2 regions of the Streptomyces sp. NPDC085946 genome follow, and region 1 is predicted to be linked to the other one. Evidence: predicted binding sites of a transcription regulator. Region 1 holds the regulator's gene; the other holds the start of a gene.
What was found. Region 1 encodes HspR, which represses chaperone genes until heat shock. Its sites were predicted from a motif close to TTGAGNNNNNNNNNCTCAA; they were not measured.

Region 1 (15,326 bases):
CGTGGGGGCGTCCGCGCCCTACTCGTCGTCCTCGGGCTTGTCCGCCTCGTTGATCTCCTGCTCCAGGCCGAGCTGCTCGACGAGCCACTTGTCGAACTCGATGGCGGCCCGCACCCAGCTGACCGTCGAGGAGACGAAGTGCTCCAGGCTCACGCCCATGCCGATCAGCATCTGGGCCTCGCCGATGAGGCGGACCGTGCCGTCGTCGTGGGTGTGGGTGTACACCTTCGGCCACAGGGTGCGCCGGTTCCAGTCGTCGACGGACTCCAGCAGCTGCGGCTTCTCGTCGATCTGGTGCGGCCGGTCGTAGAACGTGCGAACGGAGAAGACCTGCTGGTCGGCCTCGCCGCGGAACATGAAGTAGGTGCGGAACTGCTCCCACGGCGCCGCGAGGTCACCCTCTTCGTCGACGACGTACTTGAGCTCCATCTGGTCGAGGAGCTGCTTCACGAGGTCCTGATCCGGGACGACGGGGCCCGCCGGTCCTTGGGGCTGCGGCTCGGGCTGGCCCCCGAAGTTCGGAATCGAGGACGGGTCGATGCTCACCGTGTTTTTCCCTTCGTACGGATCCCGCCATCCTCCCCCATGCGGGGAGGGGGGTGGCAAGCCCCGACAGGCCCTGTCAGCCCTCGGCTGACATGATCTGGCCGGTCGGCGCAGGGCCGGTGGGCGGGACGGGGGACACGGGGGCGGGACCGCCGTCCGGCACGGCGCTCCCCGGACCACCCGCTCGGCGGAGGACCGCGGGACGCGCCGGGCGGCGGAGGCACCGGTCTGCGGCGCAGTCCGGCCGCCGGACGGGGCGCGCGGCGCGCGGTCCGGTCCCGGCCGGACGCGCACCGCGCCGCCGGGTCGCGCGGGTCGCGCGGGCCGCGGGCGGGGACGGTTCCGCGGCCGGCGGGCGGCCGTCCCGACGGGCCGGCGCCCGGGGCGCGGGACGCGCTCCCGGGCGCCGATCTCTGTCCGGATCCGAACACCGGGGACGCCGTCCGGCGCCGCCCCCGGTGCTGGGGACGGACCGGTCAGAGGGTCTTGCCGGTCGCCGCGCCCACGATCAGCTCGTCCCCGAAGCGGTCCACGCGGACCGTGTCGCCGTCGCGGACCTCGCCGGAGAGGATCTCCTTGGCGAGGCGGTCGCCGATCGCGGACTGCACCAGGCGGCGCAGCGGGCGGGCGCCGTACGCCGGGTCCAGGCCCTCCTCCGCGAGCCAGGCCAGCGCCTCGGGCGTGACGTCCAGGGCGAGGCGCCGCTCGGCGAGCCGCTTGGCCAGGCGGTCGATCTGGAGCTTCGCGATGCGCTCCAGCTCGGGCTTGGTCAGCGCGGAGAAGACCACCAGGTCGTCGAGGCGGTTGAGGAACTCCGGCTTGAAGGAGGCCCGGACCACCTCCAGGACCTGCTCCTTCTTCTGCTCCTCGGTGGTCAGCGGGTCCATCAGGAAGTGGCTGCCCAGGTTCGAGGTGAGCACCAGGATGGTGTTGCGGAAGTCGACCGTGCGGCCCTGGCCGTCGGTGAGCCGGCCGTCGTCCAGCACCTGGAGCAGGATGTCGAAGACCTCCGGGTGGGCCTTCTCCACCTCGTCCAGCAGGACCACGGAGTACGGGCGGCGGCGCACGGCCTCGGTGAGCTGGCCGCCCTCCTCGTAGCCGACGTACCCGGGCGGGGCGCCGACCAGCCGGGCCACGCTGTGCTTCTCGCTGTACTCCGACATGTCGATGCGGACCATCGCCCGCTCGTCGTCGAAGAGGAAGTCGGCGAGGGCCTTGGCCAGTTCCGTCTTGCCGACGCCGGTCGGCCCGAGGAAGAGGAACGAGCCGGTGGGGCGGTCGGGGTCGGAGATGCCCGCGCGGGACCGGCGTACGGCGTCGGAGACCGCCCGCACCGCCTCGGCCTGGCCGATCAGGCGCTTGCCGATCTCGTCCTCCATGCGCAGCAGTTTCTGCGTCTCGCCCTCCAGCAGGCGGCCGGCCGGGATGCCGGTCCAGGAGGCGACGACGTCCGCGATGTCGTCGGGGCCGACCTCCTCCTTGACCATGGTGTCCCTGGCGACCTCCTCCTCGGCCTCGGAGGCGGCCTCCAGCTCCTTCTCCAGGGCCGGGATCTCGCCGTACAGCAGCTTGGAGGCGGAGTCGAAGTCGCCGTCGCGCTGGGCGCGTTCGGCCTGGCCGCGCAGCTCGTCGAGCTTCTCCTTCAGCTCGCCGACCCGGTTGAGGGACTGCTTCTCCTTCTCCCAGCGGGCGGTCAGGCCGCGCAGTTCCTCCTCGCGGTCGGCGAGGTCGCGGCGCAGCTTCTCCAGGCGCTCGCGGGAGGCCTGGTCGGTCTCCCGGCTCAGGGCCAGCTCCTCCATCTTCAGCCGGTCCACGGAGCGCTGGAGCTCGTCGATCTCCACCGGGGAGGAGTCGATCTCCATGCGGAGCCGGGAGGCCGACTCGTCGACCAGGTCGATGGCCTTGTCGGGCAGGAAGCGGGAGGTGATGTAACGGTCGGAGAGGGTGGCCGCCGCCACCAGCGCCGAGTCCGCGATCTGCACCTTGTGGTGGGCCTCGTAGCGGCCCTTGAGGCCGCGCAGGATGGCGATGGTGTCCTCGACGGACGGCTCGCCGACGAAGACCTGCTGGAAGCGGCGCTCCAGCGCCGGGTCCTTCTCGATCCGCTCGCGGTACTCGTCGAGGGTCGTCGCGCCGATCATGCGCAGTTCGCCGCGGGCCAGCATCGGCTTGAGCATGTTGCCCGCGTCCATGGCGGAGTCGCCGCCGGCGCCCGCGCCGACGACGGTGTGCAGCTCGTCGATGAAGGTGACGATCTGCCCGTCGGAGTCCCTGATCTCCGCGAGGACGGTCTTCAGGCGCTCCTCGAACTCGCCGCGGTACTTCGCCCCGGCGACCATCGCGCCGATGTCGAGCGCGACCAGCCGCTTGTTCCTCAGGGACTCGGGCACGTCGCCCTTGACGATCCGCTGGGCGAGCCCCTCCACGACGGCGGTCTTGCCGACGCCGGGCTCGCCGATGAGGACCGGGTTGTTCTTCGTGCGGCGGGACAGCACCTGCACCACGCGCCGGATCTCCTGGTCCCGTCCGATGACGGGGTCCAGCTTGCCCTCGCGGGCGGCGGCGGTGAAGTCGGTCCCGAACTTCTCCAGGGCCTTGTACTGGCCCTCCGGGTCGGCGGTGGTCACCCGGCGTCCTCCCCTGGCCTTGCGGAAGGCCTCCAGCAGCTTCCTGGCGTCGGCCCCCTGCGCGGTGAGCACCTCGCCGGCCGCGCCGCCCTTCGCGGCGACGCCGATGAGCAGGTGCTCGGTGGACAGGTACTCGTCGCCGAGGTCCTTGGCGCGGGCCTGCGCGTCGGCGACGACGGCGAGCATCTCGCGGTTGGGCTGCGGGGGCGCGACGGTGGAGCCGGTCACGCTGGGCAGCCCGGCGAGGATGCGCTCGGCGCCGGAGCGTACGGCGGCCAGGTCGGCCTCGACCGCGGCGAGCAGGTCGGTGATGTTCTCGTTGTCCTGCCCCTGGAGCAGAGCGAGCAGCAGGTGGGCCGGGGTCAGGTCGGGGTGACCCTCGGTCACGGCCCGGTTGCTGGCCGCGTTGATCGCGTCCCGGCTCCGGTTGGTCAGCTCGGCGTCCACGTTCCCTGTCTCCTCCTTGCGTCAGCCGTCATCCGCACTGACTTGAGCAACGTACACAAAGTTGAGTCTATTCCACTCAAGGCGTGGCACGGGAGACGTACGGCGGCTAAGTTCCGGACTCATGGCCACGTACCCCCAGGACCCGGGCGCACCCGACGCGCCGTACCTCACCTTCTGGCAGGAGCGGCACCTGTGCACGCTCACGACCCCCCGCCCGGACGGCACCCCGCACGTGGTGCCGGTCGGGGTGACCTACGACCCCGGGGCGCGGCTGGCCCGGGTGATCGCGAACAGGGCGAGCAGGAAGGTGCGCAACGTCGCCGCCGCCGGACCGCAGGGCGCGCCGGTCGCCGTCTGCCAGGTGGACGGGCGGCGCTGGGCGACGCTGGAGGGGCGGGCGTTCGTGCGCGCGGAGCCGGAGCGGGTCGCGGAGGCGGAGCGGCGGTACGCGGAGCGCTACGGGAGGCAGCCGTCGCCGAACCCGGCGCGGGTGGTGATCGAGATCGAGCTGACCGGGGCGATGGGCCGGGGGTGAGCGCGCCGGGGGGTCCGCGCCGCGGGACGGCCGTTTCCGGCCGGTGACGGCCGGCCGCGTACCGGGAGGTGTCCCCGCAAACTGCAGCGGCGTCACCGTGTTCAGGTCACGGTGACGCCGCTGCGGGGGGAAGCACCTGAGCGATCTTTTACGACGGGGGAATCGCGTCAGGCACTGCGGGGGGTGGCCGAGATGGTCCGTGGCACAGGGGAGCCGGTCTCCACCTGCTGGTGGTCCCGCTGGTCCAGGTTCACAAAGATCATTCCGTACCGGATGGCGCACCGCACCGGCTGCGGCGCCCCCCGAGGCCGCCGCAGACACCGGTAGGCCCGCACGTCTCCGTCCTCGTCCCGCGTGACGACGACCGGTTCTCCGAACACGGTCACCATCAGCGAGTCACCGCTGTGGGGGATGGCGGTGACGAGGTCGATGAAGTGCCAGCCGGAGCGGTAGGCGGTGGCCATCTCCCGGCGGAACGAGCGGTCGTCAGGTGGCGTGGTCATATCAGTCCCAGACGCTGTCGTCCGTACGGGTCGGGAACTCGACACTCGCGACAGCCGCAGTCCCCGACACCTGAGCACCACCCGCCAGGTGAGCGTCACTCTTCGCGCCGGAGAGGCCAGCCAGGGTTCCGAAGGCCACAACGGCGGAGAAGGTGGCGACAAGCACCGAGCGAAGCATTGTCTTACGCATAGTCGGCTTCGTCCTCACTTGAAGGTCCCCTCTTCCCCCGTCGAGTAAGACGATGGCTCATTCGGGCACGTCATGGCCACACAATCGGTGCATCATGTTCCTGCATGTTCAGGACCCTGGGGGGTGGAGATTTGGCAACAAACGGGACAGAAGAGACACATCCCCATGCGGTGACCGAGCTCTGCGAGGAGGGGGCGCGTCTCTACACGAATGCCCTGCGGACGGGACGCATCGCACGGGCGGACGTGGACTCCGCTCCCTGCCTCATGGAATTCGCCCTCCTCCACCCCGATCCGGACGACGCCGGCTGGCTGCGGCCCGTCCCGCCGTCGGTCGCGCTGGCGCAACGACTGCACCCCATAGAGCGGGAGATCACCGAGCGCCGGCAGCTGTCCATCGCGCTCGCCGACGTCTTCGAGCCATTCATGGCCCTCAGCGCCCAGGACGCCGCGCCCACCCACTCGATCACGGTGCTGGAGGGCCTGGACCGCATCAACGCGGCCCTGGACCTCGCCACCGCCCAGTGCCAGACCGAGATGCTCACCGTCCAGCCCAGCGGCCGCCGCCGCCCCGAGCTGAGGATCGTCGAGGGCCTGGAGCGCGACCGGCCCCTGATCGAGCGCGGCGTGCGCCTGCGGACCCTCTACCAGCACACCGCCCGCTACAGCCCCGAGCGACTGGCCTACGTGGACCAGATAGCCGACGGCAAGGTGGAGATCCGCACCATCGACGAGCTGGTCGAACGGCTCGTCATCTGCGACGAGACGGTCGCCTTCATCCCCATCCGCGAGGACCGGCAGGTCGCCCTGGAGCTGCGGCACACCGGTCTGGTCCGCTACCTCATCAAGGTGTTCGAGTTCATGTGGAACCGCGCGGTCCCGCTGAGCGCCAACGCGCCGTACGGCACCGCCCCGGACGGCATCACCGACGTCCAGCACTCGATCGCCAAGCTCCTCGTGGAGGGCTACGTGGACGAGGCGATCGCCCGCCGGCTGGGCATGAACGTCCGCACCTGCCGGGCCCACATAGCCAAGCTGGCGAGCGCGCTGGGCAGCGGCAGCCGGGCCCAGCTCGGCTTCCTCATCGCACAGTCGGGGATCCTGGACGAGAAGCGCTGACGACCGGGAGGCGCCCTGCCCGGTCGACGCCGGGCTGCTGCACCCCGCGGCCGGCGACCCGGCCCGGCCGGAACCCGGCCCGCCGGCCATCCGGGTGCTCAGCGGCAGGGAGCGGATCGACCGGGCCGTCACCGAGGCCAGGGCCGGCACCACCGGCGCACTCCTCGCCGTCCAGCCGCACTCCGGCCGCCCCGGCGCGGCGGCCGAGCACCGCATCGAGGCCCTGCGGCGCGAACGGGCACTGCTCGACCGGGGCGGCCGCGCGCGCCCCGAGGCCCCCGGACCGTCCCGCGACGGCACCACCGCCCGGCAGCACGCCATGGCCGCTCTCCTGGTCGAGGGGCGCACCGGCGCCGTGGTCGCCGGCCGGCCCGGGGCGGACGTGCGCGCCGCCCGGGTGCACACCGCCGAGCTCGCCGCGGTCGCGGGGAGCCGGGCGCGGCCCGGCTGTCTCATCGCACGCTCGGGGATCCCTGGCCGGGAACGCCGAGGGAGGCCGCGGAGCGGGGCGGGCCGTCCAGTCCGGCCTGCGCGATGCGGACGCCGAGCTGGGTGCGGCTGGCCGCGCCGAGGGTCTCCGACAGCCGGGCGATGTGCGCCCGGCAGGTGCGCACGCTGATGCCCAGCCGCTCGGCGATGACCGCGTCCTGGTGGCCCTCCGCCAGCAGGGCGGCGATCGACTGCTCGCGGTGGGAGATGCCCTCGATCCCGGTGTCCGGCAGCGGCGCCGTCAGCGGGATCGCCAGGCGCCACAGGCGCTCGAAGACGGTGACCAGGTAGGCGACCAGCGCGGGGTGGCGCAGTTCCAGCGCCATGGTGCGGTCGGCGTTGGCGGGGATGAAGGCCACCGTGCGGTCGAAGAGGATGAGCCGGTCGATGACCTCGTCCAGTGTCCGCGCCTCCACCGCGTCGCCCATCAGCTCCAGATAGGTCAGCAGGCCCTGGCCGTGCCGGGCGACGTGCGTGTACAGGTCGCGCATCCGCACCCCGCGCCCGCGCAGCGCCAGCGCCCGGTGCAGGCCCTCGGAGAGCTCGTGCTCGCGGCGGATGCCGCCGGGCTGGACGGTGAGCACCTCGGTGGTGCACGCCTCCGTCGCCTCGTCCATCGCGGCCTGGATGCGCGCGAGTCCGTCCAGCACCCGGATCGCCGAGCCCTCCGCCGCCGGGCGGACGGGCCGCACCTGGCGGCCCAGGCCGGCGTACCGCTCGACGGCCGCCACCGCCGAGCCCACCCGCCGCTGGCTCGCGCTGACCTCGTCGTACATCCCGCGCAGCAGCCGGGTCATGACCTCCTGCGGGGAGGTCGGCACCAGCCAGTCCATGTCGTCGGGGTCGGGGTGCAGCAGGGCGAGGTCCAGCAGGCAGGGCACCGGTTCGGCGTCCCGGCGCGACACGCGGCCGCGCCGTACGGCCCGGGAATACACGCGATCCCCGGCCTCGCACAGTCGGTCAGCACCATGTGGATGCCCGTCCGTCCCGTGCCCGGCCATCGCCCATCCCACCCCCGGTTGCGGCGTCCTTTCGCAGCGCAACTATGCGCGGACGGGGCGTGCTGTGCAACACGGCTCCGAAGGCCGTGACCGCCGGAAACCACCGGTATGGGCCGGTATCCGACCGCCTCCGGCCCCCGCCCTGCGACAAAGAGCCGAATCCCGCCGGACGGCCCCGGCCCCGCGGGCGGGGCCGGCGGCGGGGCGGACTACTGCAGGCCGATCGCCGCGCACGCGGCCTTGTACTTGGCGGTGCAGATGTCGGACAGCTTGTAGATGCCGTCGGCGATGACGGTGTCCTCGATGTTGTCCCGCGTCAGGGCGACGACGGGCACGAGCTGCGCGGGGATGTCCTTGTGGGTGGGGCTGTCGACCCGGTCCCGGGTGAGCGCGTCGAACTGGATGTCCCGGCCCTGGACCTTCGCCACGGCCATCTCCGCGGCGCTCTCGGCCTCTTCCGGGTAGGACTTGTACACGCTCATGTACTGCTCGCCGCTCACGATCCGCTGCACGCCGTCCAGTTCGGCGTCCTGGCCGGTGACGGGCGGCAGGTCGGTCACGCCCGCGGCCTTGAGGGCCTTGATGACGCCGCCGGCCATGCCGTCGTTGGCGGAGTAGACGCCGGCGATGTTGTCCGCGCCGAGGACGCTGATCGCCTCGGCCATGTTGGCCTGGGCGTTCTCCGGCTTCCAGTCCTTGGTGTCGTAGGACTTGGCGATGGCCACCTTGCCGTTGAGCTCGGAGAGCGCACCGGCCTTGAACTGCTTGGCGTTCGGGTCGGTGGGCGAGCCGTTCATCATGACGACCTTGGCGGAGGCGGTGGCGTTGTCGCCGAGCGCCTCCAGCAGCGTGCGGCCCTGCACCTCGCCGACCAGCTCGTTGTCGAAGGAGATGTACGCGTCGATCGGGCCCTCGGCCAGCCGGTCGTAGGCGATGACCGGGATGCCGGCGGCCTTGGCCTTCTTCACGCCGTCCGCGATGGCGTGCGCGTCGACGGCGTCCAGCAGGATCACGTCGACCCGGTCGTCGATCATCTCCTGGAGCTGGGCGGCCTGCTTGGCCGCGTCCGCCTCGGCGTTGGCGTACGCCACCCGGCCCTTGTTGCCGGTGAGGGACTCCACCTTCGTCTTGATGATGGGGTAGTCGAAGTTCTCGTACCGGGTGTTGGCCTTCTCCGGCAGCAGCAGCCCCACCGTGATGTCGTTGCCCTTGGTCGGGCTCGCGTCGTCGCTGCTCCCGGTCGCGTTGAGCACGCCGCAGCCGGCGAGCATGACGGACATCGTGGTGGCGGCCACGGATATGGCGATACGACGCATGCGAGGGCTCACTTCAGGTGCGTTTTCGGACGTGGGCACAGCATTGCGGCCCATGTGTCTGAAAAGACAACGCGGATGCGGTCCCCGGCGTCAAGCGGAACCACTTAACGAGATGACAACACCACGCTGCGCAGCGCCGGTGAAGCTGCAGCGGAATCGCCTCCAAACTCCCTTCACGGACCTTTCACCCCGGGGAAACCGTGCGAGGCCGGTGCGGGGGCGAACACTCGTACAACCACGGCCAATCGTCGCGAGTCGTGATCACGACGGCTCTCCCCCCGCCGTCCCGATCCGACCAGAGGACCGAATGATCCCAGCCAGACGCGCGACGGCCGCGGCAGCGGCCGCCGTCGTGCTCGCCACCGCGGCCGGCCTGCTCACCGCGGCGGCCCCCGCCTCCGCCGCCGACTGCGTCTCCCCCGTCTACAAGCGGCAGTTCTTCGCGAACACCACCTTCTCGGGCACGCCCAAGAAGACCGACTGCGACAGCGCCGTCGACCAGAACTGGGGCACCGGCGCCCCCGCTTCGGGCCTGCCGGCCGATCGCTTCGGCGTCCGCTGGACCGTGACGCGCGACTTCGGCTCCGGCGGCCCCTTCTCCCTGACCGCCTCCGCGCAGGACGGCGTCCGCGTCTACGTGGACGGCACGCTCCGCATCGACCTGTGGAAGAACGTCTCGTCGACCGTGTCGAAGACGGTCGACCTGACGCTCTCCCGGGGCCCGCACAGCCTGCGCGTCGACTACGCGAACATGACCGGCACGGCGAACGTCGCGTTCGCCTACGCCCCCCGCACCTCGGCGAGCGTCGACACGGTCGCGCCCCTCGTCCCGACGGGCACGGCGGTGTCGTACGACGCGGCCACCGGCAGGGCGAAGTCGGCCTGGTCGAAGAACAAGGAGATGGACCTCGCCGGTTACCGGGTCTACCGGCGGCCGAAGGGCGGCTCCTACGGCAGCACGCCGCTCGCGACGACCACCGCCACGTCGTACACCGACGCCACGCTGCCGCAGACGGGCGCGACGTACTACTACGCGGTCCGGGCGTTCGACAGGGCGGGCAACGTCTCCGGCAGGAGCGCCGAGAGGGCCGTCACGACGGCCGACCGGACCGCGCCGGCCGTACCGTCCGGGCTGAGCACCGCCTCCGAGCAGGACGGCCTGCGGGTCGCCTGGAGCGCGGTCGCCGACGCGGTGTCGTACCGCGTGTACCGGGCGGCGAGCGCGGACGGGACGTACGCCCCCGTGGGGACCGCCGCCGGCCGGACCTCCCACCTCGACACCTCGGTCGCCGAGGGCGCCACCGCGTACTACCGGGTGACGGCCGTCGACGCGGCCGGCAACGAGTCCGCGCGCTCCGCCGCCGCCGTCGGCAAGCGGCGCGACCTGACCCCGCCGCCCGCCATCACGGGCGTCACGGCCACACCGACCGAGTACGGCTTCCACGTCGCCTGGGACCCCAACCCGGCCCCGGACCTGGCGCGTTACGTCGTCCGCCGCGGCGAGCTCATCGGGGACGAGGAGGAGCGGATGTGCTCCCTCTACCCCGGCTACCACCTGTCGGCCGGCACCACCTCGTACGCGTACACCACGCTCCCCGACGGCGAGGAGTCCTGCTTCGTCGTCGACGCCGTCGACACCGCGGGGAACTCCGCCTTCCAGTGGACCGGCGAGGCGCAGATCGTGACCGCCGTGGAACTCGACACGACCCCCGCCGTCGCGACTCCCGAGGGCTCCCCGCTCACCCTGGAGGCCACCGGGGCCGAGGGCGACGAGGGCAACCGGCTCGCCTGGCACGGGCTCCCCGAGGACGCCCCCGAGGCGGCGGGCGGCTACCGCCTCCACCGCTGGAACCCGGAGACCGGGGCGTACGAGCGGATCGCCGACGTCCCGGCCGGCACCGCCGGCCACGTCGACACCGGCGCGCGGCGCGGCACCGCCTCGTACTACTGGGTGACCGCTGTGGCCGCGGACGGCACGCAGTCCGCCCCGGCCGGCGCCTGGGCCGTCACCGCCCCGTAGGGAGACGCGGAAGGGCCCGGACGCATGACGTCCGGGCCCTTCACGGGAGTCGCCGTGCGGCGCCTCAGTCGGACTGCTGCCGCTTCGGCCGCCACACCACCAGGGCACTGGTCTGCTGGACCTCCTGGTACGGGACCAGGTCGCGGCGGTAGGAGGCGTGCACCGCCGCCTCGCGCTGGCGCATCGCCGCCGCGGCGCCCTCCAGGGCGTCCTGGAGCTCCGCCACGCGGGACTGGAGCGCGGCGACCTGGTTCTCCAGTTCGATGATGCGCTTGATGCCCGCCAGGTTGATGCCCTCGTCCTGCGACAACTGCTGCACCTGCCGGAGCAGTTCGATGTCGCGGGCCGAGTAGCGCCGGCCGCGGCCGGCCGTGCGGTCCGGGGAGACCAGGCCCAGGCGGTCGTACTGGCGCAGGGTCTGCGGGTGCAGACCGGAGAGCTGGGCCGCCACCGAGATGACGTAGACCGGGGTGTCCTCGGTCAGTTCATACGGGTTGCGTCGACGGCCGTCCATCTCATCAAGCTCCCTTCGCGGCCTGGAACAGCTCCGCCCGCGGGTCCTCGCCCGCGGTCGCCTCGCGGTACGCCTCGAGTGCGTCACGAGCCTTCCCCGACAGGTCCTGGGGAACACTCACCTCCACGGTGACCAGGAGGTCGCCGCGGGTGCCGTCCTTGCGGACCGCGCCCTTGCCCCGGGCGCGCATGGTGCGGCCGTTGGGCGTGCCCGGCGGCAGCTTCAGCGTGACGGGCGGACCGCCCAGCGTCGGGACGCGGACCTCGCCGCCGAGGGCCGCCTCGGGGTACGTGACGGGCACGGTGACGGTGAGGTTGTCGCCCTTGCGGCCGAAGACGGGGTGCTCCTTGACGTGGACCACCACGTACAGGTCGCCCGCCGGGCCGCCCCGCTCGCCCGGCGCGCCCTTGCCGCGCAGCCGGATCCGCTGGCCGTCGCTGACGCCCGCGGGGATGCGCACCTGCATCGTCCGCGAGGACTTGGCCCGGCCGCTGCCCTTGCAGACGTCGCAGGGGTTCTCGGCGATCAGGCCGCGGCCCTTGCAGTCGGGGCAGGGGTCGGTGAGGGAGAAGCCGCCGCCGGAGCCGCGCGCCACCTGCCCGGTGCCGACGCAGGTCGGGCACACGCGCGGCGTGCCGTTGCTGTCGCCGGTGCCCGAGCACGCCTTGCACGGCTGCTGGCTGGACATCCGCAGCGGGACCGTCGCGCCCTCGATCGCCTCGGTGAAGCTCAAGGTGACCTCGGACTCGATGTCCTGGCCGCGCCGCGGCTGGGTGCGCGTGGTGCCCGCGCCCCCGCGGTTGAACAGGCCCCCGAAGACGTCACCGAGTCCGCCGCCGAAGCCCCCGGCTCCGCCGGCGGCCTGGCCGCCGAACAGGTCGCCCAGGTCGAAGTTGAACGAGCCGCCGCCCGCGCCGGGCCCCGGGCGGAAACCGCCGTTGCCGAAGAGGGCGCGCGCCTCGTCGTACTCCTTGCGCTTCTTGGGGTCGCCGAGGACGTCGTTCGCCTCGGAGATCTCCTTGAACCGCTCCTCCGCCCTGGTGTTGCCCTTGTTGGCGTCCGGGTGGAACTCGCGGGCGAGCTTCCGGTACGCCTTCTTGATCTCGGCCTCGGTGGCGTCCTTGGGGACGCCGAGGACCTTGTAGTAGTCCTTCTCGATGAAGTCCTTGGTGCTCATCCCCGACGTCCCTCCTCTCCTGCGCGTGTCGTGACGTCAGCCCTCCTCCGGGCCACCGTTCTCCTTGTCGTCGGCCTTCTCCGCACCCTCCGCGTCCTCGGCCTTGACCGTCTGCGCGCCCGGCTGCGGCTCGGCGACCGCCACCCGCGCGGGGCGGATGGTGCGCTCGCCGATCCGGTACCCGGGCTGCAGGATCGCCACGCACGTCGTCTCCGTGACGTCCGGCGCGTAGCTGTGCATCAGGGCCTCGTGGATCGTCGGGTCGAAGGGCTCGCCCTCCTTGCCGAACTGCTGCAGGCCCATCTTCGCGACGGTCGTCTCCAGCGACTCGGCGACGGACTTGAAGCCGCCGACGAGCTCGCCGTGCTCCCGCGCGCGGCCGATGTCGTCGAGCACGGGCAGGAGCTCGGTCAGCAGGTTCGCCACGGCGACCTCCTTGACCGCGACCCGGTCGCGCTCGACGCGGCGGCGGTAGTTCTGGAACTCGGCCTGGAGCCGCTGGAGGTCCGCGGTGCGCTCGGTGAGCGCGCTGCGGGCCTGGTCCAGCTGGGCCACCAGGGCCGCGTTCTGGCCCGTGTCCCCGGCCGGGGCCGCCTCCTCCTCCTGCGAGGGGGTGGAGGCGGCCTGCGGCTCGGCGTCGTCGGAGGTGGCGCCGGAGGGGACGTCGGGCTGCTGCGGCTGCTGCTCGTCGAAGCCCGGGGTCTCCTCCGTCACGCGGCACCGTCCTTGCGCTCGTCGTCGACGATCTCGGCGTCGACCACGTCGTCGTCGGCCTTGGCCTCACCGGCACCGGCGGAGGCACCGCCGGCGGCCTGGGCGCCCTGGGCGTCGGCGTACATCGCCTGGCCGAGCTTCTGCGAGACGGCCGCGACCTTCTCCGTGGCGGAGCGGATCTCGGCGGTGTCCTCGCCCTTGAGCTTCTCCTTCAGCTCGGCGACGGCGGCCTCGACCTCGGTCTTGATCTCGCCGGGGACCTTGTCCTCGTTGTCCTTGAGGAACTTCTCCGTCTGGTAGACGAGCTGCTCGCCCTGGTTGCGGGCCTCGGCGGCCTCGCGGCGCTTGTGGTCCTCCTCCGCGTAGCGCTCGGCCTCCTCGCGCATGCGGTCGACCTCGTCCTTCGGCAGCGAGGAGCCGCCGGTGACGGTCATCTTCTGCTCCTTGCCGGTGCCGAGGTCCTTCGCCGTGACGTGCATGATGCCGTTGGCGTCGATGTCGAAGGAGACCTCGATCTGCGGGACGCCGCGCGGCGCCGGGGGCAGACCGGTCAGCTCGAACATGCCGAGCTTCTTGTTGTACGCCGCGATCTCGCGCTCGCCCTGGTAGACCTGGATCTGCACCGACGGCTGGTTGTCCTCGGCCGTGGTGAAGATCTCCGAGCGCTTGGTCGGGATGGTCGTGTTGCGCTCGATCAGCTTGGTCATGATGCCGCCCTTGGTCTCGATGCCGAGGGACAGCGGGGTGACGTCGAGCAGCAGGACGTCCTTGACCTCGCCCTTGAGGACACCGGCCTGGAGCGAGGCGCCGATGGCGACGACCTCGTCCGGGTTGACGCCCTTGTTGGCCTCCTTGCCGCCGGTCAGCTCCTTGACGAGCTCGGCGACGGCGGGCATGCGGGTCGAGCCGCCGACGAGGACGACGTGGTCGATCTCGTTGATGGAGATGCCGGCGTCCTTGATGACGTTGTGGAACGGCGTCTTGCAGCGCTCCAGCAGGTCCGCGGTCAGCTGCTGGAACTGGGCGCGGGTGAGCTTCTCGTCGAGGTGCAGGGGGCCCTCGGCGGAGGCGGTGATGTAGGGCAGGTTGATCGAGGTCTCGGTGGACGAGGACAGCTCGATCTTCGCCTTCTCAGCGGCCTCGCGCAGGCGCTGGAGGGCCATCTTGTCCTTGCTCAGGTCCACGCCGTGGCCGGACTGGAACTGCTTGACCAGGTAGTCGACGACGCGCTGGTCCCAGTCGTCACCACCGAGGTGGTTGTCGCCGTTGGTGGCCTTCACCTCGACGACGCCGTCGCCGATCTCCAGCAGCGAGACGTCGAAGGTGCCGCCGCCGAGGTCGAAGACCAGGATGGTCTGGTCGTCCTTGTCGAGGCCGTAGGCCAGGGCGGCCGCGGTCGGCTCGTTCACGATCCGCAGCACGTTCAGACCGGCGATCTCGCCGGCCTCCTTGGTGGCCTGGCGCTCGGCGTCGTTGAAGTAGGCCGGGACGGTGATGACCGCGTCGGTGACCTTCTCGCCCAGGTAGGCCTCGGCGTCCCGCTTCAGCTTCTGCAGCACGAAGGCGCTGATCTGCTGCGGGTTGAAGGGCTTGCCGTCGAGCTCGATCTTCCAGTCGGTGCCCATGTGGCGCTTGACCGAGCGGATGGTCCGGTCCACGTTCGTGACCGCCTGGCGCTTGGCCACCTCACCCACGAGCACTTCGCCGTTCTTGGCGAAGGCGACGACGGACGGCGTGGTCCTGGCGCCCTCGGCGTTGGTGATGACGGTGGGCTCGCCGCCCTCCAGAACGCTGACGACGGAGTTAGTCGTGCCCAGGTCGATGCCGACCGCACGTGCCATTGTGATTCCTCCAGCTGACTTGAGTGGAACGGACTCAAGTGTGCCTGACGCCCTGCCCAGGGTCAACAGACCTGAGCGGACTCGGCTCAACTCTTATCCGCTCCTTACACGCAAGCAGCCTCTGACCTGGGAAGACTCCCGCAGGGGCCGTACGCCGGATGCCGTACACGGGGACCCGCAGCAGCGCGATGACCGCGGCGGCGGCCACCGCCCCGACCGCGAGGAGCGTGCCGGCGCCCGCCCAGCCGGTGTGCGCGAGCACGCCGGCCAGCACCCCGGCGAACGCCC
Region 2 (15,326 bases), on a different contig from region 1:
GCGGTGTTCACGGCGACCGGGAACTCGGCCTGCGGGTCGGTGGGCGCCACCGCCGACGGCTGCGAGGTGGCCTCGCGGACCTCGGTGAAGACCTTTTCCAGCTGGCCCTGGTAGTCCTGCAGCGCCTGCTCGGCCTCGTCCAGGGTGATGTCGCCGCGACCGATCAGGGACTCGGTGTACAGCTTGCGCACCGAGCGCTTCTTGTCGATCAGGTCGTACATCAGCGGCTGGGTGAAGGCCGGGTTGTCCGACTCGTTGTGACCGCGGCGGCGGTAGCAGATGAGGTCGATCACCACGTCCTTGTTGAAGGCCTGGCGGAACTCGAAGGCCAGGCGCGCCACGCGGACGCAGGCCTCCGGGTCGTCGCCGTTCACGTGGAAGATCGGCGCCTCGATCATGCGGGCCACGTCGGTGGCGTACATCGACGAGCGCGACGACTCCGGGGCGGCGGTGAAGCCGACCTGGTTGTTGATGACGATGTGGACCGTGCCGCCGGTGCGGTAGCCGCGCAGCTGCGACATGTTCAGGGTCTCGGCCACCACGCCCTGGCCCGCGAAGGCCGCGTCGCCGTGGATCGCCACCGGCAGGACGGTGAAGTCCGTGCCGCCCTTGTTGATGATGTCCTGCTTGGCGCGGGCGATGCCCTCCAGGACCGGGTCGACCGCCTCCAGGTGCGAGGGGTTCGCGGCGAGCGAGACCTTGATCTGCTCGCCGTCCAGGCCGGTGAAGGTGCCCTCGGCGCCCAGGTGGTACTTCACGTCGCCGGAGCCGTGCATCGACTTCGGGTCGAGGTTGCCCTCGAACTCGCGGAAGATCTGCGCGTACGACTTGCCGACGATGTTCGCCAGGACGTTCAGCCGGCCGCGGTGGGCCATGCCGATGACGACCTCGTCCAGGCGGGACTCGGCGGCCGAGTCCAGCACCGCGTCCAGCAGCGGGATGACGGACTCGCCGCCCTCCAGGGAGAAGCGCTTCTGGCCGACGTACTTCGTCTGCAGGAAGGTCTCGAAGGCCTCCGCCGCGTTCAGGCGGCGCAGGATGCGCAGCTGCTCCTCGCGCTCCGGCTTGGAGTGCGGGCGCTCCACGCGGTCCTGGATCCACTTGCGCTGCTTGGGGTCCTGGATGTGCATGAACTCGATGCCGGTGGTGCGGCAGTACGAGTCGCGCAGCACGCCGAGGATGTCGCGGAGCTTCATCATCGACTTGCCGGAGAAGCCGCCGACGGCGAACTCGCGCTCCAGGTCCCACAGGGTGAGGCCGTGCTCGGTGATGTCCAGGTCGGGGTGCTTGCGCTGGCGGTACTCCAGCGGGTCGGTGTCGGCCATGACGTGGCCGCGGACCCGGTAGGAGTGGATCAGCTCGAAGACACGGGCGGCCTTGGTGACGTCGTCGTCGTGGCTGGCGTCGATGTCCTTGAGCCAGCGGACCGGCTCGTAGGGGATGCGCAGCGCCTCGAAGACGTCGTCGTAGAAGTTGTTCTCGCCGAGCAGCAGGTTGGCGACGGTGCGCAGGAACTCGCCGGAGGCGGCGCCCTGGATCACCCGGTGGTCGTAGGTCGACGTGAGCGTCATGACCTTCGAGATGCCGAGCTTGTTCAGGGTGTCCTGGGAGGTGCCCTGGAACTCCGCCGGGTAGTCCATGGAGCCGACGCCCATGATCACCGACTGGCCGGGCATCAGGCGCGGCACGGAGTGGACCGTGCCGAGGCCGCCGGGGTTGGTCAGGGAGACCGTGACGCCGGTGAAGTCGTCCATCGTCAGCTTGCCGTCGCGGGCGCGGCGGACGATGTCCTCGTAGGCCTGCCAGAACTCGAAGAAGTTCAGCGTCTCGGCCTTCTTGATCGCCGCGACGACGAGCTGGCGGTCGCCGTTGGGCTTGACCAGGTCGATGGCGAGACCGAGGTTGACGTGCTCCGGCTTGACCAGGGTGGGCTTGCCGTCCACCTTCGCGAACGACCAGTTCATCGACGGCATCGCCTTGATGGCCTGGACCATCGCGTAGCCGATGATGTGCGTGAAGGAGATCTTCCCGCCGCGGGCCCGCTTCAGGTGGTTGTTGATGACGATGCGGTTGTCGAACAGCAGCTTCACCGGGACCGCGCGCACGGACGTGGCCGTGGGCAGCTCCAGGGAGGCGTCCATGTTCTTCGCGACGGCGGCGGCCGGGCCGCGCAGCGTGATCTGCTCGGGACCCGCGGGGGCCTCGGTGGCGGGCTGCGCCTTGGGCTTCGGCGCGGCGGCCGGCTTGGCGGCGGCCGGAGCCGGAGCGGCGGCCTTCGCGGGCGCCGGGGCCTGCGCGGCGGGCTTCGCCGGGGCGGGGGCCGCGGCCGGGGCGGCCGCGGGCTGCGCGGGCGCGGGCCGGGCGGGTGCGGCCGGCGCCGCCTGCTGAGCCGTGCTGGTGGTCCCCGCGGCCCCCGTGGCCGCGGTACCCGCCGGAGCCGAGGCGGCGGGCGCTCCCGGCTTGTAGTCGGCGAAGAAGTCCCACCAGGCGCGGTCGACCGAATTCGGGTCCTGGAGGTACTGCTGATAGATCTCGTCGACGAGCCACTCGTTGGGACCGAACGCGGCCGCGGGGTTCTTCCCCGCTTGGTCGGTGTCGGTCGAGATGCTCGAGTTACTGGGGGACTGTGGCGACACGGCGGCAACCGCCCTCTTCCGCTTCACAAGGTGATGGACAGCGGGAATAAAGGCTACGCCTCCGGGAGCGGGAAGGTCAGGCCGGGCCCGTTCATCGTCGCGTAAGTCACATCTCGGAGCGTGTTTCGCTGCTGGAAATGGCGGGAAACAAGCGTGGTTCCGCTTCAGGTGGGAAGGAGACAGCGGGGCCCGGCGCGCCGACGGCGCGGGCCCTCGCCTGATCACACGTGTCCGTCAGCGCGAACGCCCGTGGATCTTGCTGTTCCGCTCCAGACTTTACGTCAACTTGGTGAAGAAGACAGTCCCGGAAGGGTGACGAGGATCCGGCAACCGCGCTCGGATTCGGCCACACCGATCCGGCCGCCGTGCAGATCCACCGCCCAGCGGGCGATCGCCAGTCCGAGACCCGTGCCCCCGTCGCTGCCCGGGCCCTGCTGCCGGGTGGCGCCGCGGTTGAACCGCTCGAACACCCGGTGCCACTCGGACTTGGGGATGCCGGGCCCCTCGTCCAGGACCTCCAGCTCCAGCGACTCCGGCTGCGGCCCGCGTCGCGCCTTCACGGTCACCCGGCCGTGCGGCGGGCTGTGCTTGACCGCGTTGTCGATGAGGTTGGCGACCACCTGGTGGATGCGCTCCGGGTCGGCGTGCGCGGTCAGTTCGGGCGGCGAGACGTCGAGGTGGAGGTGGACGTCCGTACGGGTGTGGCTGCCCGAGCCGGTGGCGATGCCGGCCCGCACGGAGGCCACCATGTTGGCCTCCTTCAGCACGCCCGACAGGTACGGCCACACCTCGAACCGCCGCTTCTTCAGCGGCACCACGCCGTTGTCCAGGCGGGACAGGTCCAGCAGCGTCTCCACCAGCCGGCCGAGCCGCTCGGTCTGCTTCAGGGCCGTGCGCATCGTCTCCTGGTCGGCCTCGGTGACGCCGTCGACGATGTTCTCCAGCACCGCGCGCAGGCCCGCGATGGGCGTGCGCAGCTCGTGCGAGACGTTGGCCACCAGCTCCTTGCGCTGGCGGTCCTGGGCCTCCAGCTCGTCCGCCATGACGTTGATCGTCTGGGCCAGGTCGCCCAGCTCGTCACGGCGGTTCTCGCGGACCCGGCGGGTGTAGTCGCCCTGCGAGATCGAACGGGCCACGGCGTTCATCTCGTCCAGCGGCGCGGTGAGGGAGTGCGCCGTGAACTGCGTGATGAGCAGGGTGGCGATCATCGAGAAGACCGTGATGAAGCGCAGCTCCGTCTCGGTGCGCACGGCGATCATCATCAGCCCGGTGGTGATCAGGACCGAGGTGACGACCAGCGCCCCCAGCTTGGTCTTGATCGAGAACGGGCGTACGCCGCCCCAGGGCTCCGGCTCCCCGGGGCCTCTCCGTCCGGCCGGCCCGGGGCTCATGGCGTCGGCGTCTCCAGGGCGTAGCCGACACCGTGCACGGTGCGGATCCGCTCGGCGCCGATCTTGCGGCGCAGCGCCTTGATGTGGCTGTCGACGGTCCGGGTGCCGGAGGCGTCCGCCCAGTCCCACACCTCGGCCAGCAGCTGCTCGCGCGAGAGCACCGCGCGCGGGGTGTTGGCCAGGCACACCAGCAGGTCGAACTCGGTGGGCGTCAGGTGGACATCCTCGCTCTTGACGCGCACCCGGCGCTGCGCGTGGTCGATCTCCAGTTCGCCCAGGCGCAGGATGCCGCTGCGCGGCGTCGCGGCGGCCAGGGCCGCCCGCTCCACCCGGCGCAGCAGCACGTGCACGCGGGCCGCCAACTCCCGCATGGAGAACGGCTTGGTCATGTAGTCGTCGGCGCCCACGCCGAGGCCGACCAGCATGTCCGTCTCGTCGTCGCGCGCGGTGAGCATCAGCACCGGCACCGGCCGCTGGGCCTGCACGCGCCGGCACACCTCCAGGCCGTCGAAGCCCGGCAGCATGATGTCGAGGATCAGCAGATCGGGCTGCCAGGCCTCCGCCGTGTCCACGGCGGCCGGACCGTCCCCGGCCGTTTGCACCAGGAATCCCTCGGCGCGCAGGCGGGTCGCGATGGCGTCCACGATCGTCGCGTCGTCCTCGACCACCAGGACCCGGCGCTGTGCGCCCGGGGTGGCCGTCGCCGTGCCGTTGTGGGAGGTGTGTGTCTGCTCCATCGCCCGCCCCTGAGGTGTGCTTTCCGGAACCAGTGGGGTGATTCCTTCTGACTGGCTGTGCCTGCGCGTGGTTGCGATTGACGCTTGAATGATCGGCGTCAGGGCAGCAGCGTACGGGGAGTCCGCTTGCCTTTGCTATCCAGGTCGGACGCCGAGATGCACGACGTCGGGAACGCCCCGGGCAACCGGGATCTCTTCGGTACGCACCTGTTGGAACCCGGCATTCCGCAAGGTTTCTTCGAATTCCGGAGACGGCTGCGCCGACCACACCGCCAGGACCCCGGAGGGCCTCAACACCCGTGCGCAGCCTGCGAGTCCGGCCGTCGAGTACAGTCCCGCGTTGTCGTCGGTGACGGTCCAGTCCGGCCCGTTGTCGATGTCCAGGCAGAGCGCGTCGTACGTGGCGCATGTCTCATTGACGTACGCCACCAGATCCGCTTCGACGATGTCGGTGCGCTCGTCGGCGAGGGCCCGCGCGGAGAGCGCGGACAGCGGGCCGTCGCGGTGCCAGTCGATGACGGCCCGCTCGCGCTCGACGACGGTGATCCGTCCCCAGCGGGGGTTCGCGGCGGCGTGTGCGAGCGAGAAGCCGACGCCGAGTCCGCCGACGAGCAGGGCCGGCGCCGCGCGGTCGTCCAGGGCGTCCAGGGCCGCGTCGACCAGCCGCCGCTCCGAGCGGCCGTCGGAGGTGTCCATCAGGAAGCAGCCGTTGGAGATGATCTGGAGGAGGTCGCCGTGCCGCCGCAGCACGAGCTCGCCGTGCGGGCCCTCGCGACGGTCCAGGACTTCGGGAGAGTCGTACGAGGTGGGCATCCGCTCATCCTGGCAGATCGGCCGGGGGCCCTCACGGCATTTACCGCCCGCGGCGCCGGTCAGACCTCCAGCCCGTGCCCGTACGGGAAGACGGGGTCCCCGGTGTCGTCCGGCACGTCCGGGCGGGACACCGCCACCGCCGCCATCGACCGGGGCAGCTCGAACGGCAGCCGCCCCTCGGCGCGCGCCCGGCCGAACGCCACGTCCAGCAGGGCCGCGTCGCTCGCCCCGTAGTCCGCCACCAGCGCGGCCGCCCGCTCGGCGATCTCGGGCAGCACGGCGGGCCGTTCCAGGTTGACGCACACCAGCGTCGGCACGGTGTCCAGCAGCCGCAGGATCTCCCCCAGTTCGTCCTGCGGGAAGGCCAGCGAGCCGGAGTGGAAGAAGGACTCGAAGGCGCCGGGCCGCCGCTCGTACGGCGTGCGCAGCCGCAGCACGGCGACGTCCGCCTCCGCCGGGTCGGCCACCACCTCGCCGTACTCCGCGGCCGTGCGGCCGTCCACGTTCTCCACGTACAGCCGCGGGCGCCCGCCGAGCGGCAGCAGGGAACGGTTGGTCAGGACGGTCAGCGAGCGGCGCTGGGCGGCGGCGCCGAGCGCGGTGAACTCGCCGGCGCCGACCGTCTCCTCGGCCGCGTCCGGGTCGACGTACCGGTGCTCGAAGAGCCCCAGCACGAACTTCTCGCGCAGCAGCCGCCGTACGGACGCGTCGATCCGCTCCTCGGTGATCCGGCCGGAGCGGACCAGTTCCACGATCACCTCGGGGCACTGCTCGCCGCCGAACTGGTCGACGCCCGCGTCCAGCGCCTTCGCGGCGCGCTCGGCGACGGTCAGGTGCTCCACGCCCCAGGCCCGCGCCACGTGCTGCTCCCCCATGATCGGCGCGTCGGTGAGCAGCCCCCAGTCGGTGCAGACGACGCCGGTGAAGCCGAGGCGCCCGCGCAGCAGGTCCGTCAGCACGCCCCGGTTGAAGCCGAAGCCGACCTCCTCCCAGTCGGTGCCCACCGGCTGGCCGTAGTACGGCATGATCTGCGCGCACCCGGCCGCGACGGCCGCCCGGAACGGCGTGAGGTGGTACTCCCGCATGCCGCCCGGGTAGACCTGCTCCTTGCCGTGCGGGAAGTGCGGGTCCTCGCCGTCCTTCTGCGGGCCGCCGCCGGGGAAGTGCTTGACCATCGCGGAGACGGAGCGCGGGCCGAGCCGGGGCCCCTGCAGGCCGCGCACGTACGCCCGGACTAGCTCGGCGCCGGCCTCGGCCGACGAGCCGAAGGTGCCGGACTGGCGGGACCAGCGCGGCTCGGTGGCGAGGTCGGCCTGCGGGTGCAGGGCGAGGCGGAAGCCGACCGCCAGGTACTCGCGGCGCACGGTGTCGGCGAACCGCTCCACCAGCTCCGCGTCCCCGATCGCGGCCAGCCCGAGCGGCTCCGGCCAGGCCGAGAAGGCACCGGCGTGGAAGGAGGCGCCCGGGTTGTCCGTGAAGGCGTGCCGCGGGTCGGTGGACAGGGTGACCGGGATGCCCAGCCGGGTGCCGGCGGCGCGCTCCTGCACCCGGTTCGCCCAGACGGCCAGTTCGCGGGCGCCGCCCTGGCCGAGCAGGTTGAAGTGGGTCAGCTGCCGCTCGCCGATCGCGTCGCCGGTGCCGTCGGCGAGGGAGCCGCCGGGGCCCATGGTCAGCATGCCGTGGAAGAGCTGGCCCGCCTTCTCCTCCACGGTCATGCGGGCGAGCAGGTCCTCGACGCGCTCGTCGACGGGGCGGTGCGGATCGCGGTACGCGGGGGTGGGCATCCGGGACTTCCTTCGAGGGGGGCCGGTGGGGGGTTACTTGACCGAACGGACGAACTGCACGGCGACCGCGCCGAGGACGGCGGCGATCGCCCCGAACAGGAACAGCGCGCCGTAGTTGCCGCCGCCGCCGAGGGCGAGCAGGGCCGGGGCGGCGATGGGGACGAGGGACTGGGGGAGGGCGTTGCCGATGTTCAGCACGCCCATGTCCTTGGCGGACTCCTCCGGGTCGGGGAGCACGGCGGCGGCCAGCGCCACGTCCACGGAGAGGTAGAGGCCCTCGCCGAAGCCGAAGACGGCCACGGCGGCGAGGTACGTCCCGAAGGACTGGGCGCCGGCGATCATCGCCAGGCTGACGGCGAGCACGAGCGAGGCCGCCAGCACGTACGGCTTGCGGCGGCCGGAGCGGTCGGAGAGCTGGCCGCCGAGGAGCGAGCCGGCGACGGTGGCGGCGACCATCACCAGGGTGCCGACGAGGACCTTGTCGGTGACCGCGGAGCCGGTGTAGCCGAGCCGGTCCATCAGGAAGTAGACCTGGTAGCTGGTCACGCAGGAGATGCCGGTGAAGACCAGGAAGCGGCCGGCGAAGTTCCACGCGAAGTCCGGGTGCCGGCGCGGGTCCACCCAGAAGCTGCGGGCGAACTCCCTGACGCCGTACGGCTCGAACGCGCCGGCCCGGGCCGGGCGGTCCTTCAGCACGGCGGCGAGCAGGGCGACGGCGGCGAAGCCGACGACGCCGGGCACCAGGAAGGCGAGCGCCATCGAGTCGGCGAACGCCTGGGCGAGCGCCGAGCCCGCGATCATCGACAGCGAGATGGTGAGGCCGACGATCCCGGAGACCCGGGCCTGCTGCCGCGGCGGGATCAGGTCGGGGATGCAGGCGGTCAGCGCGGCCAGGGCGGCGTTGACGCCGAGCTGGGCGACGGCCCAGCCGAGCACGAGGACCGGCACGCTGCCGCCGACGGCGACCACGGCCAGGCCGGCCAGTCCGGCGGTCATGCCGCCGATCAGCCAGGGGCGGCGGCGGCCGAAGCGGCTGGTGGTGCGGTCGGAGAGGGCTCCGAAGACCGGGTTGCCGAGCATCGCCAGCAGCGCGCCGACGGACAGCACCTGGCCGAGGGCGGCTCCCCGCTCGGCCTCCGGGACGAGCCGGCTCACCCGCAGGGCGAGGGTCACCATCACGGGGGTGAGGACGGCGAGGTAGGCGCCGAACTGGGCGAAGGCGAGGCAGAAGACCAGCTTGGCGGGGGCGTGGGGCGGGGTGGCGGGCCCGGGAGACGGAGCGGTCGTCTCGCCGAGCGGGGCGTCGTGGCTCAGGGCCATGGCGGCTCTCCCTGGGGACGGGGGCGGCTTCCTTGCCGCGCGGCCCGCTCAGGGAAACAGCAAAACCGAGTGAGTAGTAGGTTTTGGCGGCGTGGCTTGAATCACGCTGCACACGGCTTGAAATCCGGCCCTGTTTACTCGTGTAAGCCGCGTCCGGCCGTCGGCTAGGGTGACCGGCATGGAGCGCACGGAGAGCCGCGCAGCGGGCAGGGGTCCGGGCCGGAGCGCCGGCACGGGGTCCGGCCGGGGCACCTACGCCGTGGGCGAGGAGCGCCGCCTGCGCATCCTCGACGCCGCCGTCGAGCACTTCGCCCAGTGGGGCTTCCACGCCTCCTCCCTGGCCCGCATCGCCAAGGACGTCGGCATCACGCAGGGCGGTCTGCTGCACCACTTCCGCAGCAAGGAGGACCTGCTCGTCTCGGTGCTGGCCCGCACCGACGAGTTCGACCGGGAGCGCTTCTTCTCCCGGGAGTTCGACTCGGCCGCCGAGCTGTTCGCCACGCTCGTCGAACTGGCCGAGTACAACAGCCGGCGGCTGGGCCGCACCCGGATGTTCAACGTCCTGGCCGCCGAGGCGGGCGACGCCGGGCACCCCGCGCACGCGTACTTCCGCCACCGGTACGCCCAGGTGGTCGGGCACTGCTCCGCCACCCTGCGGCGGGCCGTCGAGAGCGGGGAGCTGAGGCCGGACACCGACGTGCTGGAGGTCGCCCAGGAACTGGCGGCGGTGATGGACGGCTTCCAGCTCCAGTGGGTGCTCGACCCGAAGGGCTTCGACCTGGTCGGCCGCTACCGGGCGTACACCGGCCGCCTGCTGCGGTCGATCGCGGCGGACGGGCCGGGGGCGCCGCGGGGCGGGTGAGGGTCAGCGGCCCCCGTCCGCCCCCGTGAACCGCGCGCTGGTCAGCGGCGCCACCGCCGTCCAGCCCAGCGACTCGTACAGCGCCCGGCCCGCCTCGGTGCCCGCCAGCACGCCCGTCTCCGCGCCCTGCCGGGCCGCCGCCCGCTGCAACGTGCGCATCACGGCGCTGCCGAGCCCGCGGCGGCGGTGCGCCGGGGAGGTCTCGACCTGGTCGGCGACGGCGGTGGCACCGGTCGGCGCGATCTGGCCGCGGGCGGCCCAGGAGCCGTCGGGCGCGGCCACCATCGCGCGGACGACACCGCCGCGCGACCAGGTGCGCAGCCGGTAGCCGCCGGGGAGCTCCGGCTCCTGTGCCGCGGGCGCCAGGGCGACGGTCATCAGGTGGCCGGGCTCGGGGTCGACCCGCCATCCCGGGCCGAGCCACCCGGCGACGGCCGCGGGCTCCCGGAACACCTTCAGCCACACCCCGGCGCCGGTCACCGCGCCCGCGACCTCGCGCACGGCCGCCTCGTCGGCCCGCTCGCCGACCGCGCCGAACACGTGCCGCGTGACGTGGCCGCCGAGGCCGACGTCGACGGTCCAGCCCCACGGCTCGACGACGGGCGGCGCCGCCCCGCGCGAGACGACCCACCCGTCCACCCAGGACCGCACGATCCCGTCCACCGGCACCCCCGTAATGCTCGCTTAGCAATGTCAGCTCTTACCGGAAGGACGGTATGTCACCGCTCGCCCGGCTCGGCACCCGTGATCGCTCACGGCGAACAGGGGTGAGGGAACATCCGAAGGCTCACGAGCATTGAGTCGGCATAACTCAACTTGACTGCCGAAGGGGAGATCATGGCTACTGAGTCCTCGGCCCACACACCGCTCACCCTGCCCGTGCTGCCGCTCGACGACGAGGTCGTCCTGCCCGGGATGGTGGTCCCGCTCGACCTGAGCGACTCCGAGGTGCGCGCGGCGGTGGAGGCCGCCCAGGCCGCCGCCACGTCACAGGCCGGCAAGCCCCGGGTCCTGCTGGTGCCGCGCATCGACGGCACGTACGCCGGCACCGGTGTGCTCGGCACGGTCGAGCAGGTCGGCAGGCTGGCCGACGGCGACCCGGGCGCGCTCGTCCGCGGCCGGAGCCGGGTCCGGATCGGCGCCGGGACCACCGGGCCCGGAGCGGCGCTGTGGGTGGAGGCCACCCAGGTCGGCGAGAGCGTGCCGGACCCGCTGCCGGGACACGTGGCCGAACTGGTCAAGGAGTACAAGGCGCTCGCCACCGCCTGGCTGCGCAAGCGCGGCGCCTGGCAGGTCGTGGACCGCGTCCAGGCCATCGACGACGTCTCCGCGCTCGCCGACAACTCCGGCTACTCGCCCTTCCTGACGACCGACCAGAAGGTGCAGCTCCTGGAGACCGCCGACCCGGTCGCCCGCCTGAAGCTCGCCACCCAGCAACTGCGCGACCACCTCGCCGAGCAGGACGTCGCCGAGTCCATCGCCAAGGACGTCCAGGAGGGCGTCGACAAGCAGCAGCGCGAGTTCCTGCTGCGCCGTCAGCTGGAGGCCGTCCGCAAGGAGCTGCGCGAGCTCAACGGCGAGAAGGAGGGCGAGGAGTCCGACGACTACCGCGCCCGCGTGGAGGCCGCCGACCTGCCCGAGAAGGTCCGCGAGGCCGCGCTCAAGGAGGTCGACAAGCTGGAGCGCGCCTCCGACCAGTCGCCCGAGGGCTCCTGGATCCGCACCTGGCTCGACACGGTCCTGGAGATGCCGTGGAACGAGCGGACCGAGGACGCGTACGACATCCAGGGCGCCAGGGCCGTCCTCGACGCCGAGCACGCGGGCCTGGACGACGTGAAGGAGCGCATCACCGAGTACCTCGCGGTGCGCAAGCGGCGCGCCGAGCGGGGCCTCGGTGTCGTGGGCGGGCGGCGCGGCGGCGCGGTGCTCGCGCTGGTCGGCCCGCCCGGCGTCGGCAAGACCTCGCTCGGCGAGTCCGTCGCCCACGCCATGGGCCGCACGTTCGTCCGCGTCGCCCTCGGCGGCGTCCGCGACGAGGCCGAGATCCGCGGCCACCGCCGCACCTACGTCGGCGCGCTGCCCGGCCGGATCGTCCGGGCGATCAAGGAGGCCGGGTCGATGAACCCGGTCGTGCTGCTCGACGAGATCGACAAGGTGGGCTCGGACTTCCGCGGCGACCCGGCCGCGGCCCTGCTGGAGGTCCTGGACCCCGCGCAGAACCACACCTTCCGCGACCACTACCTGGAGGTCGAGCTCGACCTGTCGGACGTGGTCTTCCTCGCCACCGCCAACGTCCTGGAGGCGATCCCGGAGGCCCTGGCCGACCGCATGGAGATCGTCCGCCTCGACGGCTACACCGAGGACGAGAAGATCGTCATCGCCCGGGACCACCTGCTGCCGCGCCAACTGGAGCGGGCCGGCCTGGACAAGGACGAGGTGACCGTCGAGGAGGGCGCGCTGCGCCGGCTCGCCGGGGAGTACACGCGCGAGGCGGGCGTGCGCACCCTGGAGCGGTCCATAGCGCGGCTGCTGCGCAAGGTCGCGGCCCGGCACGAACTGGGCGAGCGGGAGCTGCCGTTCACCGTCACGGCGGACGACCTGCGCGACCTGATCGGCCGGCCGCGCCACGTGCCCGAGTCCGCGCAGGACCCGGCCGAGCGGCGGACGTCGGTGCCGGGCGTCGCCACCGGCCTCGCGGTCACGGGCGCGGGCGGTGACGTGCTGTACGTCGAGGCGTCGCTGGCCGACCCGGAGACGGGCGCGGCGGGCCTGACCCTGACCGGCCAGCTGGGCGACGTGATGAAGGAGTCCGCGCAGATCGCGCTGAGCTTCCTGCGCTCGCACGGCGCCGAGCTCGAACTGCCGGTCGGCGACCTGAAGGACCGGGGCGTGCACATCCACTTCCCGGCGGGCGCGGTCCCCAAGGACGGCCCGAGCGCCGGCATCACCATGACGACCGCGCTGGCCTCGCTGCTCTCCGGCCGCCTGGTCCGCACGGACGTGGCGATGACCGGCGAGGTCTCGCTGACCGGGCGGGTGCTGCCGATCGGCGGGGTCAAGCAGAAGCTGCTCGCCGCGCACCGGGCGGGGGTCACCACCGTGATCATCCCCAAGCGCAACGAGCCCGACCTGGACGACGTCCCGGCCGAGGTGCTGGACAAGCTCGACGTCCACGCCGTCACCGACGTCCGCCAGGTCCTGGAGCTGGCCCTCGCGCCGGCCACCAGCGGTGCGGCGGCCGAGGAGGTCCCGGTGGCGGCGTGACGGACGCCGCCGGACCAGGAGGCCCGGGCTCCCGCGCGGGGGCCCGGGCCTCCGCCGCGCCCGGACCCGGAGGGCAGCCGGTCGTGAGCATGCCACTAAGGTCCTGGTCGTCCGGCTGCCGCCGGTGCACGCCTGCGAAATACTGGCGGAGCTGCGGCGACGGCGGCGACGGGCGGGAGGCTTCCCCGCCCCGGAAGACCGAGGCAGGGGCTGACGTGCACGAAGAGGGAAACGGCGCGAACCGCGAGGACGGGCCCGGCGGGTCCGGGAGCGCTGTGGACGAGCCCGCCTTCCTCGCACTGGAGCGCGAGCTGACCGTCCTGCTCCGGCGCGCCCGCGCCAACCAGGGCGAGATGGCCCGCGAGGTCCACCCCGACCTGGAGTCCTCCGCGTACGGCCTCCTCGTGCGGCTGGACGAGCACGGCCCGCAGCGGGCCACCGAGCTCGCCGCCTACATCGGCGTCGGCAAGGCCACGATGTCCCGCCAGCTGCGCGCCCTGCACGAACTCGGCCTCGTGGTCCGCGAGCCCGACCCCGCCGACGGGCGCGCCTGGCTGGTCGCCCTCACCCCGGAGGGCCACGAGCGCGTGCGCCGGGTCCGCGAGGCCCGCCGCGCCCGCTACGCCCGCCGCCTCGCCGACTGGGACTCCCGCGAGGTCACCGAGCTGGCCCGGCTGCTGCACCAGCTCAACCGGGGCATGGAGAAGTAGCGGCCGTCCGCTCCTCCGGCTCGGCGCCCCGCCCTGCCTCACAGCCGCACGTACACCGCCGTCGCGTCGTCGTGCCGCTTGCCCCGTCCCAGGTACGCCCGGTCCCCGTCCGCCCGTTCCAGCGCCCGGACCCGCTCCACCAGGGCCTCCGGGCCCTCCTTGCGCAGGAGCGTGCAGCAGTCGGTCCAGTCGCCCTCGCGGAACGTCTCCACCCAGCGCGCGGCCCCGTCCGTCAGCGCGGCCAGGGCGCGGACCCGCGCGCGCGGCAGGGTCCCCGTCACCGCCCGGCGGGCGACCGCCGGATCCGCGGCGGCGGTGAAGAAGCCGCCCTCCTTGTTGCGGACCGTGGTGTCCACCAGCGCGTCCGTGGCCAGGGCGGCGCGGGGCAGGCGCGCCAGGCGGTCGTCCAGGACGGGCGTGACCGCGCCGTCGGGGGACTCGATCAGCAGGGCCGAGTCCGACAGGACCAGGTACTCCACCGCGGCCGGTGACCAGCGCGCCAGCACCACCGTTGCCTGCGGCGTCCGAGGGTGAGAAAGGTCACAGGTCGCCGCATGGGCCGAGGCGGTACGGGCGAGGGCGCGGGACAGGGCCTCGTCCAGCGGAACATCCGGGAGTGAAACGGTCAGTTCGGTCAGCGCCCCGCCGAGCCGGGCGGTGAACCAGGGGACGGAATGCAGACACCCGGTCGGTCCTCGCGGCGGCGTCACGCCGTCCAGCACCACGAGCGAACCGCCCTGTCCCGAAGCGGGTACTCCGACGCTCGCGAAGTCCTCGTTGGGGCGGTCCGGACCACCGGGCTCCGAAACAAGTTCCGTGCGCATCCGGCCAGTCTGCACGAGCCCTTCACATGGTGCGCGAAAGACCGGCATCGGTTCCCGAACCGGCGCAGTCCCGCAGGTCAGACGCCTGTTTTGGGAGGGAATGCTGGGGTCCGGGCGCGCGTGGTGGCGAATACTGCCACCGGGCCGCCGTCGGAGTCCAACCGGCGTGCCGGGCAAGACCGCTGCACGCGCCAGGGGAACTTGCCCGTCAACTCCCCTCCGATGTTCACTCCTTCAGGTGGCGGGTCAGGTGATGCGCGGCCACTGCCCACCGGCACTGGGAGGGTCGGGAACAGTACCCGGAGTACGCGCCAGTTGACGGAGCGTCACCCGGGCCCATGGGTACACGAGTCAGGAATGCGAGCACCGGTGCAGAAGACGCGGCCTCGTCGCACAGGCAAGCAGACGGCCCCCGCGGGAGGTGCCGAACAGACGCCCACCACCGGCAAGGGCCGCCCGACCCACGTACGCAACCGGCTCATCGTCGCGGTCGCCGTGGTGGCCGCGGCCATCGCCGGCGCCGGGACCCCCTCGGTCCTCGACGCCTCCCGGCAACTGCACGACACGCAGCAGCTGGTGACGCTGGCCGAGCAGACCCAGGACGCCCTCACCCTGGCCCACTCCCTCGCCGACGAGCGGGACGAGGTCACCTCCTACCTCGCGGCCGGCCGCGCCAAGGCCAAGGCGCCCTCCGAGCAGCGCAGCGCCCGCGTCGACCGGCAGGTCGAGGAGCTGCGCGCCGACACCGACACGCCCGCCTCGCTGCGCTCCGACCTCGACGGCATCGCCGCCGTGCGGCGCGCCGCGCTCACCGGCAAGAGCAGCCCGCTCGAAGCGCACCAGGCGTACTCCGCCGCCATCACCGACCTGCACCGGCTCGCCGAGCGGCTCGCCGAACGGACCCCGCCCCGCGCGGCCTCCGGCGCCCACCCCCTCGCCGAGCTGGACACCGCCGTCCAGCAGGCCGCCGCCGCCCGCGGCCTGC

Region 2: lon (endopeptidase La) is a predicted target of HspR. The motif match lies at 10,340-10,358, and genes of this name have one in related genera.

Annotation. Positions count from the first base shown of each region.
Region 1 covers NZ_JBITSF010000002.1:432,518-447,843, reverse strand. The annotation lists gene ACIF8T_RS07655 (YbjN domain-containing protein) at 19-546, opposite strand; gene clpB (ATP-dependent chaperone ClpB) at 1,023-3,620, opposite strand; gene ACIF8T_RS07645 (pyridoxamine 5'-phosphate oxidase family protein) at 3,742-4,155, shown strand; gene ACIF8T_RS07640 (hypothetical protein) at 4,323-4,658, opposite strand; gene ACIF8T_RS07635 (helix-turn-helix transcriptional regulator) at 4,953-5,966, shown strand; gene ACIF8T_RS07630 (LuxR C-terminal-related transcriptional regulator) at 6,419-7,456, opposite strand; gene ACIF8T_RS07625 (sugar ABC transporter substrate-binding protein) at 7,666-8,772, opposite strand; gene ACIF8T_RS07620 (PA14 domain-containing protein) at 9,080-10,792, shown strand; gene ACIF8T_RS07615 (heat shock protein transcriptional repressor HspR) at 10,857-11,306, opposite strand; gene dnaJ (molecular chaperone DnaJ) at 11,311-12,483, opposite strand; gene grpE (nucleotide exchange factor GrpE) at 12,520-13,197, opposite strand; gene dnaK (molecular chaperone DnaK) at 13,194-15,038, opposite strand; gene ACIF8T_RS07595 (undecaprenyl/decaprenyl-phosphate alpha-N-acetylglucosaminyl 1-phosphate transferase) at 15,073-15,326, opposite strand, start outside.
Region 2 covers NZ_JBITSF010000020.1:132,206-147,531, reverse strand. The annotation lists gene ACIF8T_RS31365 (multifunctional oxoglutarate decarboxylase/oxoglutarate dehydrogenase thiamine pyrophosphate-binding subunit/dihydrolipoyllysine-residue succinyltransferase subunit) at 1-2,636, opposite strand, end outside; gene ACIF8T_RS31360 (sensor histidine kinase) at 2,918-4,027, opposite strand; gene ACIF8T_RS31355 (response regulator transcription factor) at 4,024-4,764, opposite strand; gene ACIF8T_RS31350 (spermidine synthase) at 4,900-5,577, opposite strand; gene ACIF8T_RS31345 (glycoside hydrolase family 3 protein) at 5,637-7,361, opposite strand; gene ACIF8T_RS31340 (MFS transporter) at 7,395-8,681, opposite strand; gene ACIF8T_RS31335 (TetR/AcrR family transcriptional regulator) at 8,860-9,543, shown strand; gene ACIF8T_RS31330 (GNAT family N-acetyltransferase) at 9,547-10,206, opposite strand; gene lon (endopeptidase La) at 10,381-12,807, shown strand; gene ACIF8T_RS31320 (MarR family winged helix-turn-helix transcriptional regulator) at 13,023-13,517, shown strand; gene ACIF8T_RS31315 (protein phosphatase 2C domain-containing protein) at 13,556-14,341, opposite strand; gene ACIF8T_RS31310 (nitrate- and nitrite sensing domain-containing protein) at 14,711-15,326, shown strand, end outside.